DNA from 3 places in the Streptomyces sp. NPDC057950 genome. Region 2 is predicted to be linked to each of the others. Evidence: riboswitches for the same ligand, from Rfam matches in the RefSeq annotation. Region 2 holds a riboswitch; each other region holds the start of a gene.
The links. Region 2 has a riboswitch for S-adenosylmethionine ahead of thrC (threonine synthase). Riboswitches for the same ligand answer to the same signal wherever they lie in the genome.

Region 1: linked by a shared signal. The riboswitch ahead of ACFVTC_RS04850 (aminotransferase class V-fold PLP-dependent enzyme) and the one ahead of thrC (threonine synthase) in region 2 are both predicted to bind S-adenosylmethionine.
Region 3: linked by a shared signal. The riboswitch ahead of ACFVTC_RS17695 (putative leader peptide) and the one ahead of thrC (threonine synthase) in region 2 are both predicted to bind S-adenosylmethionine.

What each region holds. Positions count from the first base shown of each region.
Region 1 covers NZ_JBHVPP010000002.1:141,296-144,562, forward strand. The annotation lists gene ACFVTC_RS04840 (cytochrome bc complex cytochrome b subunit) at 1-321, shown strand, start outside; gene trpD (anthranilate phosphoribosyltransferase) at 458-1,522, shown strand; SAM riboswitch class IV at 1,729-1,845, shown strand; gene ACFVTC_RS04850 (aminotransferase class V-fold PLP-dependent enzyme) at 2,037-3,267, shown strand, end outside.
Region 2 covers NZ_JBHVPP010000019.1:77,688-80,954, forward strand. The annotation lists gene ACFVTC_RS28685 (MoaD/ThiS family protein) at 243-518, opposite strand; gene thrC (threonine synthase) at 639-1,976, opposite strand; SAM riboswitch class I at 1,994-2,150, opposite strand; gene ACFVTC_RS28695 (glucosyl-3-phosphoglycerate synthase) at 2,318-3,262, shown strand.
Region 3 covers NZ_JBHVPP010000009.1:294,307-297,573, reverse strand. The annotation lists gene ACFVTC_RS17705 (amino acid ABC transporter ATP-binding protein) at 1-356, opposite strand, end outside; gene ACFVTC_RS17700 (amino acid ABC transporter permease) at 353-1,342, opposite strand; SAM riboswitch class IV at 1,940-2,086, shown strand; gene ACFVTC_RS17695 (putative leader peptide) at 2,123-2,197, shown strand; gene ACFVTC_RS17690 (cell envelope biogenesis protein OmpA) at 2,288-3,067, shown strand.

The DNA.
Region 1 (3,267 bases), on a different contig from region 2:
CTCGGCCTCCAGCGCCGCGACAAGGACAAGGTGCTGCACGGCCGCGAGTCGGGCATCATCAAGCGCCTGCCGCACGGTGAGTTCATCGAGGTGCACGAGCCGCTCGGCCAGGAGGCCCTGCACACGCTCACCGCGCACGAGCAGTACCAGCCCGCCGAGATCGGTCCGGTGGTCGACGAGAACGGTGTCGAGCGCAAGGTGAACGGCGCGCAGCGACTGCGTGCCAAGCTCAGCAAGGGCTTCTACGGGGAGAACAGCCAGATCCCCAAGCCCACGGTCGAGGAGTACGAGGAGATCACGAGCGGCCACGGCCACCACTGATCCTCCGGCCGGTCCTCACCGGTCCCACTGATCGCCACGGCAGGAGCCCCCGTCCCTTGGACGGGGGCTCTTCGCCGTGCCCGGGCTGGATAGGGTGGACCCTGCTTGTACCTGTCTACGAACCCAGGAGCGGCATATGAGTGCTGTGACCCCCGCTGGAGGCGACATCGCGGCGGGCCGTTCCTGGCCCACCGTGCTGAACGGCCTGCTCGACGGCCGGGACCAGAGCGCGGACGACACGGCCTGGGCGATGGACCGGATCATGAGCGGCGAGGCGACGGACGCGCAGATCGCCGGCTTCGTGGTGGCGCTGCGGGCCAAGGGCGAGACGGTCGAGGAGATCACCGGTCTGGTCCGCACGATGTACGAGCACGCCAAGGTGATCGAGGTGCCCGGGGAGACCGTCGACATCGTCGGTACGGGCGGTGACGGCGCGAAGACGGTGAACATCTCCACGATGTCGTCGATCGTGGTGGCCGGGACGGGTACGAAGGTCGTCAAGCACGGCAACCGGGCCGCGTCGTCGGCGTCCGGTGCCTCGGACGTCCTGGGAAAGCTCGGCGTCAATCTGGAGCTGACCCCGAAGCGGGTGGCCGAGGTGGCCGAGGAGGCCGGGATCACCTTCTGCTTCGCGGTGAAGTTCCATCCGGCGCTGCGTCATGTGGCGGCGGCGCGCGGGCAGCTGGGCATCCGGACGGTTTTCAACTTCCTCGGCCCGCTGACCAACCCGGCGCGGGTGAGGGCGCAGGCGGTGGGTGTCGCCGACGCCCGGATGGCGCCGATCATGGCCGGTGTCTTCGCCGAGCGCGGCAACTCCTCGCTGGTCTTCCGCGGTGACGACGGGCTGGACGAGCTGACCACCACGGCGACGTCGAAGGTCTGGGTCGTGCGGGACGGCAAGGTGACCGAGGAACGGTTCGATCCGCGGGACGTCGGCCTCGATCTCGTGCCCGTGGAGGCCCTGCGGGGTGCCGACGCCTCGTACAACGCGGAGGTCGCCCGCCGTGTCCTGGACGGCGAGAGGGGGCCCGTACGGGACGCCGTGGTCCTGAACGCGGCGGCGGCGCTGGTGGCGTTGTCCCCGACGGACGCGTCACTCGTGGACCAGCTCGGCGCCGCGATGGTGAAGACGGCTCGGGCCATCGACTCCGGGGCGGCGCGCGCCGCGCTGGACCGCTGGGTGGCGGCGACCAACGCGTAGCCCATCGGTGCGGCGGCCCCCGCCGTACCTGGGGGCTGCCGCCCCAGACCCGCGCTCCGGCCGCGAGGGCCTTGTCCCCGAACGCCGGGTGGGCTGAACTCCCAAGCCCGCCCGGCGTTCGGGACGGGTAGGGGCGGCGGGAGCGCGTACCGCTATGTGGACGCCGGGGTTGCGGCCGGAAGATCGTGTGGCAGGATGCGGTATCAGGTCATGAGCGACAGCCATCAGGCCCCGGCCGGCTGTCCGGCAACCCTCCGTCCGTGGCGGGGTGCCCCGGGTGAAGACCAGGCCGTAGGCAGCGAGGTCTGCGGCAAGCGCGGACCCCTCGAGAATCCCAGGGGTCCTGGTCGTTCGAGGGAGCCTTCTGTGAGCAAGCGAATGCGCTAGGGCGTAGAGCCCCGCCGCCGCACACCCTTTTTCAGTTTTCACCCTCACCTGCGCCGGGCCGCGCGCGCGTACCTCCGTACGCCCCCGCCCGCGCGGTGCTCCCGCCTGCCTCTCACAGGAGTGCGCCATGTCTGTCTCCACCGCTGCCGCCGACCAGTCCGTATGTGCCCCGCTGCCCGTTCTGGGCCGTGATGTGACCGTCCCGCTCGTCACCGGCGGCGAGGTCACCTACGCCGCCCTGGACTACGCCGCCAGCGCCCCGGCCCTCCAGCGCGTCTGGGACGACGTCGCCGCGTACGCCCCGTACTACGGCAGCGTGCACCGCGGAGCCGGCTACCTCTCGCAGCTGTCCACCGACCTCTTCGAGAACGCCCGCAGGACCGTCGCGGAGTTCCTTGGCTGCCGCGAGGACGACCAGGTCGTCTTCACCCGGTCGACGACCGACTCGCTCAATCTGCTCGCCGCCGCCCTCCCGGCCGACTGCCAGGTCTTCGTGTTCGAGACCGAGCACCACGCCTCGCTGCTGCCCTGGCAGGACGCCCGGGTCAGCTACCTCGACGCGCCCCGCACCCCGGGGCAGGCCGTCGCGGTCCTGGAGCGTGCCCTCGCCGACCGCGACCCCCGCGGACCCGCCCTCGTCTGCGTCACCGGCGCCTCCAACGTCACCGGCGAGCTGTGGCCGGTGCGCGAGCTCGCCGCCACCGCGCACGCCCACGGCGCCCGGATCGTCCTGGACGCCGCCCAGCTCGCCCCCCACCACCCGGTGTCCGTCGGCGATCTCGACGTCGACTGGGTCGCGTTCTCCGGGCACAAGCTGTACGCGCCCTTCGGCTCAGGTGTCCTCGCCGGCCGCTCCGACTGGCTGCGCGACGCCGATCCCTACCTCGCCGGCGGCGGTGCCAGCCGCAAGGTCGCCCGGCGCGCGGACGGCGGTGTCGACGTCGAGTGGCACGACGGCGCGGCACGGCACGAGGCCGGGTCTCCCAACGTCATCGGCGCCTACTCCATCGCCTCCGCCTGCAAGGCGCTCACCGAGGAGGGCTTCGACCGGATCGTCGCCCGCGAGCGGCACCTGATCCGCACGGTGCGGGAAGGTCTCGCCGAGGTGCCCGCCGTGCGCGTGCTCTCCCTGTTCGGCGACGACGCGCCCCGGGTCGGCGTCATCTCGTTCGTCGTCGAGGGCTGGAACAGCTCGCACTTCGCGGCGGCGCTCTCCGCCGAGTACGGCATCGGGGTGCGCGACGGCCTCTTCTGCGCGCACCCGCTGCTGCGCACGCTGCTCGGCAGCGACCCGCAGGCCCAGGGCGAGTGCGGGGCCCCGGAGGCCGCGCCCGGCGAGAAGTCCCTCAACGCGATCC
Region 2 (3,267 bases):
AACTCGGGCCCCATAAAGGCCGCATAAGGCTCAAAAGAGCCGAGCACTTTGGCCACTTCTTATCGCAGGCGGGACGTGCACTCATATGCACCCGGCATGGATAAGGCGGCGTGTTCCCCAACTCTACCCCGCTCAACCATACAGAATTGCCCCCTCCGCTTCTCTCGCGGAGGGGGCAATTCGATGAACTCTCGGTGATTGGCATTACCCACGGTAATGATCTCACTGTGGGTAATCGCCCGTCAGCCTCCGGCGACGGCCGGGATGATCGACACGCCCGCGCCGTCCGGCGTCGCCGTCTCCAGGCCCTGCTCGAAGCGGACGTCGTCGTCGTTGACGTACACGTTGACGAACCGGCGCAGCTTGCCCTCGTCGTCCAGCACGCGCGCGGCGATGCCCGAGTGGTTCTTCTCCAGGTCGGAGATCACCTCGCCGAGGGTCCCTCCCTCGGCGGTCACCTCGGACCGGCCACCGGTGTAGGTGCGCAGGATGGTGGGGATGCGGACGTTGACGCTCATGCGGTGACCTCCCGGTCGGATGGTGGCGTACGGCTGGAAGCGGCCCGGCGGGGGCGCGCGGAACCGCGCGGCCGGCCCCCGCGGGCCCGCGGCCGGGGAACGGCCTCCCCGGCCGGGCGGCTACGCGAGGCCGGCCTCGCGGAAGGAGTCCAGGCTGGGACGGATGGTCGCGGTCAGCCCCGTGCCGGCCACCGCGTCCAGCGTCTTGAGGCCGTCACCGGTGTTCAGCACGACCGTGGTGAGCGTCGGGTCGAGCAGCCCGTTCTCGATCAGTTTCTTGGCCACACCCACCGTCACACCGCCGGCCGTCTCGGCGAAGATGCCCTCGGTACGCGCCAGCAGCTTGATCGCGTCGACCACCTGCTCGTCGTTCACGTCCTCCACCGCCCCGCCCGTCCGCCGCGCGATGTCCAGCACGTACGGGCCGTCGGCGGGGTTGCCGATGGCCAGCGACTTGGCGATGGTGTTCGGCTTCTGGGGCCGGACGACGTCGTGGCCGGCCTTGTAGGCGACGGACACCGGTGAGCAGCCCTCGGCCTGCGCGCCGAAGATCTTGTAGGGCTTGTCCTCGACGAGGCCGAGCTTGATCAGCTCCTGCAGCCCCTTGTCGACCTTGGTCAGCTGGGAACCGGAGGCGATCGGCACGACGAGCTGGTCGGGCAGCCGCCAGCCGAGCTGCTCACAGATCTCGTACGCGAGGGTCTTGGACCCCTCCGCGTAGTACGGCCGCAGGTTGACGTTGACGAAGCCCCAGCCCTCACCGGCCGGGTCGCCGATCAGCTCGGAGCAGAAGCGGTTCACGTCGTCGTAGTTGCCCTCGATGCCGACGAGCTCTCCGCCGTAGACGGCGGCCATGACGACCTTGCCCTGCTCCAGGTCGTGCGGGATGAACACGCAGGAGCGGAAGCCGGCGCGGGCGGCGGCGGCACCCACCGCGCCGGCGAGGTTGCCGGTCGAGGAGCAGGAGAGGGTGGTGAAGCCGAAGGCACGGGCGGCCTCGATGGCCTGGGCGACGACGCGGTCCTTGAAGGAGTGCGTCGGGTTGCCGGAGTCGTCCTTGACGAAGAGCCTGCCGGGGTCGACGCCGAGCTCGCGGGCGAGGTTGTCGGCCTTGACGAGCCTGGTCCAGCCCGGGTTGATGTTCGGCTTGTCGGCGACGTCGGCCGGGACGGGGAGCAGCGGCGCGTAACGCCAGATGTTCGCGGGGCCCGCCTCGATGCGCGCCCGGAGCTCTTCGGTGTCGTAGGCCGAGAAGTCGTAGGCGATCTCGAGCGGTCCGAAACACTCCTCGCAGGCGAAGACCGGGCCGAGCGGCACGCGGTGGCCGCACTCGCGGCAGGAGAGCGCCGCGGCGGGACCCAGATCGACGGAGCCGGCGGAAGCGGAGGAAACGGTGGAAGCGGACGGGTTCGCTGAGGTCGCGGCGTCCGGAGTGCTTGCGACAGTCTGCGCAGCCATGGAGGCGAGGCCCTTTCTCCTCATCTTCCTCACGACGCACTTCGCCGTGAGACGGATTTGGCACCTTCCCGAGCCGGGAGCCCCGCGACGCGATCGGCGATGATCGGTACGAGACCGGCTGGAGGGTTGCCGGGGCTTCATCGGGCCGTATCCCTCTGCCCCTCTGGATGAGCGGTATTCGGTTGTTGGTCTGCTGTCCGGGATGATCTACGACATGCGATGGTCATCCGCGTTGTTCAAGACTGTAACCGAAGGCCAGGACAGTTGAGATAGTCGTCCGAACCGCGAGATGGGTCACACCGTGAGACATCGGGTGATCAGACAGTGAGGAGCCGCAGACTGTGCTGAAGGAAGTCGAGCGCTGGCTGAGTACGCGCTCCTGGTCCGTGTCCGATCGCCCGCTCCACGGAATCATGTCCGCCAAGCGCGCGTCGGGCTCCACCGTGAGCGTCGTGCTGCCCGCGCTGAACGAGCAGGAGACGGTCGGCGAGATCGTCGCCGTCATCCGCGAGGACCTGATGCGCCGGGTGTCCCTCGTCGACGAGATCGTCGTCGTCGACTCGGGCTCGACCGACCGCACCTCGGAGGTGGCGGCCGCGGCGGGCGCGCGGGTCGTGCACCGGGACGAGATATTGCCCCGTATCCCGGCCGTGCCCGGCAAGGGCGAGGTCCTGTGGCGGTCGCTCCTGGTGACGAGCGGGGACATCGTCTGTTTCATCGACGCGGACCTGAGGGATTTCTCGTCGGACTTCGTCTCCGGGATCGTGGGCCCGCTGCTCACCGAGCCGGGCGTGGACCTCGTCAAGGGGATGTACGACCGTCCGCTGGCCGGCGCCGCGGGGCAGGGCGGCCGCGTCACGGAACTCATGGCCCGCCCGCTGCTGAACATGCACTGGCCGCAGCTGGCCGGGTTCGTCCAGCCGCTCGGCGGTGAGTACGCGGCCCGCCGCTCGCTGCTCGAACAGCTCCCCTTCCCCGTCGGGTACGGCGTCGAACTGGGCATGCTCGTCGACGCCCTGCACCTGGTGGGCCTCGACGCGCTCGCCCAGGTCGACGTGGGCGAGCGCAAGCACCGCCACCAGGACGGGCAGGCGCTGGGCCGGATGTCCGCCGCGATCTACCGCACGGCGCAGCTCCGGCTGGCCCGCGGTCACCTCATCCGGCCGTCCCTCACCCAGTTCGAGCGGGGCGAGGACGGTTTCGAGCCGCGCACGTACTCGGTGGACACGGAGGAACGCCCCCCGATGGCCGAAATCTCCGAGTACGTCAAACGCAGGGCCGCGTGAACCGC
Region 3 (3,267 bases), on a different contig from region 2:
AGCACCGTCAGGTGCGGGAACAGGTTGAAGTTCTGGAAGACGAAGCCGATCCGGCTGCGCTGGGCGAGGATGGCCCGCTCGCTCAGTTCCTTGAGCCTCTCGCCGTGCCGTCGCACGCCGATCGGCTCGCCGTTGAGACTGACATGGCCGATCTCGGGCTTCTCCAGGTGGTTGATCACCCTCAGGAGCGTGGACTTGCCGGAGCCGGACGGTCCGAGGACGACGGTGACCTCACCGGGCCGTACGGTCAACTTCACGCCGTCCAGCACACGTTGGGTCCCGTACCACTTGTGCACGTCATGGACCTCGACCGCCGCGGGCCGGACGTCGGACTGCTCCCTCACCTCGGCGGTCACCGGGCCGCCTCCTTCCGGACACGGTCCCGCAGGTCGCGCAGACCGGTACGGATCCTCTGCAGCGGGGTGGGTGGCAGGGTGCGCAGCGCGCCCCGCGAGTAGTACCGCTCGACGTAGAACTGGACGACCGACACCAGGCTCGTGAGGATCAGGTACCAGACGGTGGCGACCAGCAGCAGCGGAACGATGTCGCCGGGATAGGTGCTGCCCATGCTCTGCACCGAGCCGAACAGGTCGAGCAGGGAGACGTAGAAGACCAGCGAGGTGCCCTTGATCAGACCGATCAACTGGTTGACGTAGTTGGGCGTGATGGAGCGCAGGGCCTGCGGGAACACGATCCTCGTGAACTGGTAGCCCTTCGGCAGACCCAGCGCGGAGGCCGCCTCGTGCTGGCCCTGGTCGACGGAGAGGATGCCGCCGCGTACCACTTCGGCCGCGTACGCCGCTTCGTTGAGGCTCAGACCGACGACCGCGACGGCCATGTCGGTGGCGAGCCGGGACTCGTCGAACGTGAGGAAGGCGGGGCCGAACGGCACGCCGAGGCTCAGCGTCCGGTAGAGCGCGGAGAAGTTGTAGAGGAAGAGCAGGACGACGATCAGCGGCACCGACCGGAACAACCAGATGTAGACCCAGCTCACGGCACGCAGCACCGGACTCCGGGAGAGCCGTGCGAGCGCGAGCAGGATGCCGCCGAGCAGTCCCGACACGGCGCTGTAGAAGGTCACTTCGAGGGTGATGAGCAGGCCGTCGAGGATCGTGGGACGCAGGAACCAGTACTGGAACCTGTCCCACTGGAAGAACGGGTTGGTGGCCAGGCCGTGGACGACCTGCGCGACCAGGACCAGTACGACCGCCGAGACGAACCAGCGGCCGGGCCGGCGAAGCGGCAGCACCCGCTGCGCCGCGTACGGCCTCGGTTCGGCCACGGGAGCGGGAGGTGGTTCCGCCGTGCCCAACGGCACGGCGGAGCGGAGGGATTCACTCATGGAGGGCTCCTGGCGGCTCGGACTCCCCCGGCACGGCCCGTACGACGAGATGACGGGCACGCGCACGGGGGAACGAACCCGATGCGGGGACGAGGAGGGGGAGACCACCGGAAGTCGGCCGGTTCGACGGCGGCACACGGTGGTTCGGAGATCACAGACCCCGCGGTCGGACACCGAGGATCAAGGACCGGGGGTTCAGGGAACGGGAATTCAGCGACCGGGGTTCAGCGGCCGGCGGCCGGCGAAGGGGTGCGTCAGCCCTGACAGAGACAGCGGGCGCGGGGAGAGGGACAACACCCTGCCGTACGGGCGCCGCCGCCGTGGGCGAGGTGCCGCGCGGGGCGACGGTTCATGAGCACGCGGTCGCGGCCGTGGGACCGCGAGGCGGTCTTCCCCCGGGCTGCGTACATCGCGGTCACCGTCACCGTTCCGGCCCGTGGGCCCTCGTGCCGACCGGAGTTGTTCCGGTCCGATGCGGCGTAAGTTAGGCACGGCCCCGAACGGATGTCAACGCTCGGCAGCCCGGATGACCACGTGGTGAGACCGCGCGGGCGCCTTCTTGACGGGCCCACGGAGCGGGCCGAGACTGACGGGGACGGTCACGATTGTCAGCGCCCTTCGCACGGTTCCTTCCGTGCCGAGCGGTTGATCGGCCCCGGCCCGCTGACAGGCAACCCTTCCACCGCGACGGGGTGCCCCGGGTGACGACCGGGTCCCGCCGGAGCGGCGGGGCAAGCGTGGTCTCGCCTCTCGCGAGCCCCGGACACGGGAGCGACGGGAATGACCGGAAAGGGCACGAACGGTCTGACCAGGCGCCTGCACATCGATCTGCTGCGGGTCTCCAGCGCCTACTAGTCCACGGTCCGGACGGTACGTCAGCGCAGTCACTCCGTTTCCGCCGCTGCCGCCCCCGGGTGGCGGGGCTTCGCCGTCCCCTGGAGAGTCATGCCCGAGACAGTCTCGCTCAGTCCGACCGCCGCCGCCTCCCACCCCTGCCCCTCGGCCTCACCCGCTGCGGGGTCGCTCGTCGCCGCGCCTCCTCGGGTTGCGGCCCCCTCGCGTGGACACCGCATCCGCAGTCGCATCGGTGTCGGTCCGGCCGGCGGCTTCTATCCCGCGCCGCACCGCTATCAGCTGTACCTCTCCGAGGGCTGTCCGCGCTCGCTGCGCGTCTCGATCACCCTCGGGCTGCTGGGGCTGCGCGACTCGGTCACCAGCACGCTCCTGACGGGGCCCTCCGGGACACCGGACGCCCGCGCCGCGCTGCGGGCCGCGTACGAGGCGACCTGGCACCACTACGACGGTCCGCTCACCGCGCCGGCGCTGTGCGACCGCTGGAGCGGACGAGTCGTCAGCAATCACACCCCCGACATCCTGCGCGACCTCGGTGAGCTTCCGGGCCGCCGCGGTGGCAACGGACTCCCCCGGCTGCACCCACCGTTCCTCGCCGCGGACATCGACACCTTCCGTGTCTTCCTGGACCGGAACCTCGCTCCGGTCGCCGGGTCGACGGCGCGGTCCGCCGCACTCGACTCGCTGGATCGGCAACTCGCCGCCCACGAGCATGCGTTGGGCGACGAGTTGACGGCCGCCGACGTCGACCTGTGGGTGGCCCTCACCACCCTCGGCACGGAGGACGTCCTCTCCCCCTACGGCCGTCTGCGGGACTACGTCCACCGGCTGAGCGCCCGTCCGGCCTTCCGCCAAGCGGTACGCCGGGTCTGACGGGCCGTCGGGCGTCTCCCCGGACGGCCGGGCCCGCGCCCACGGCAAGGCCGCGGCGGACAGCCCCCGGCCACTCGGGGGTCGTCCGCCGTTTCGTCCTCGGCCCGCCGGCCAGGAGGCGCCGGCGGGAACCGTACGACATCGGCCGCCGTGTCCGACGGACCATGGAGCAGGGTCACCACCTGCCGCCGCGCCGACGG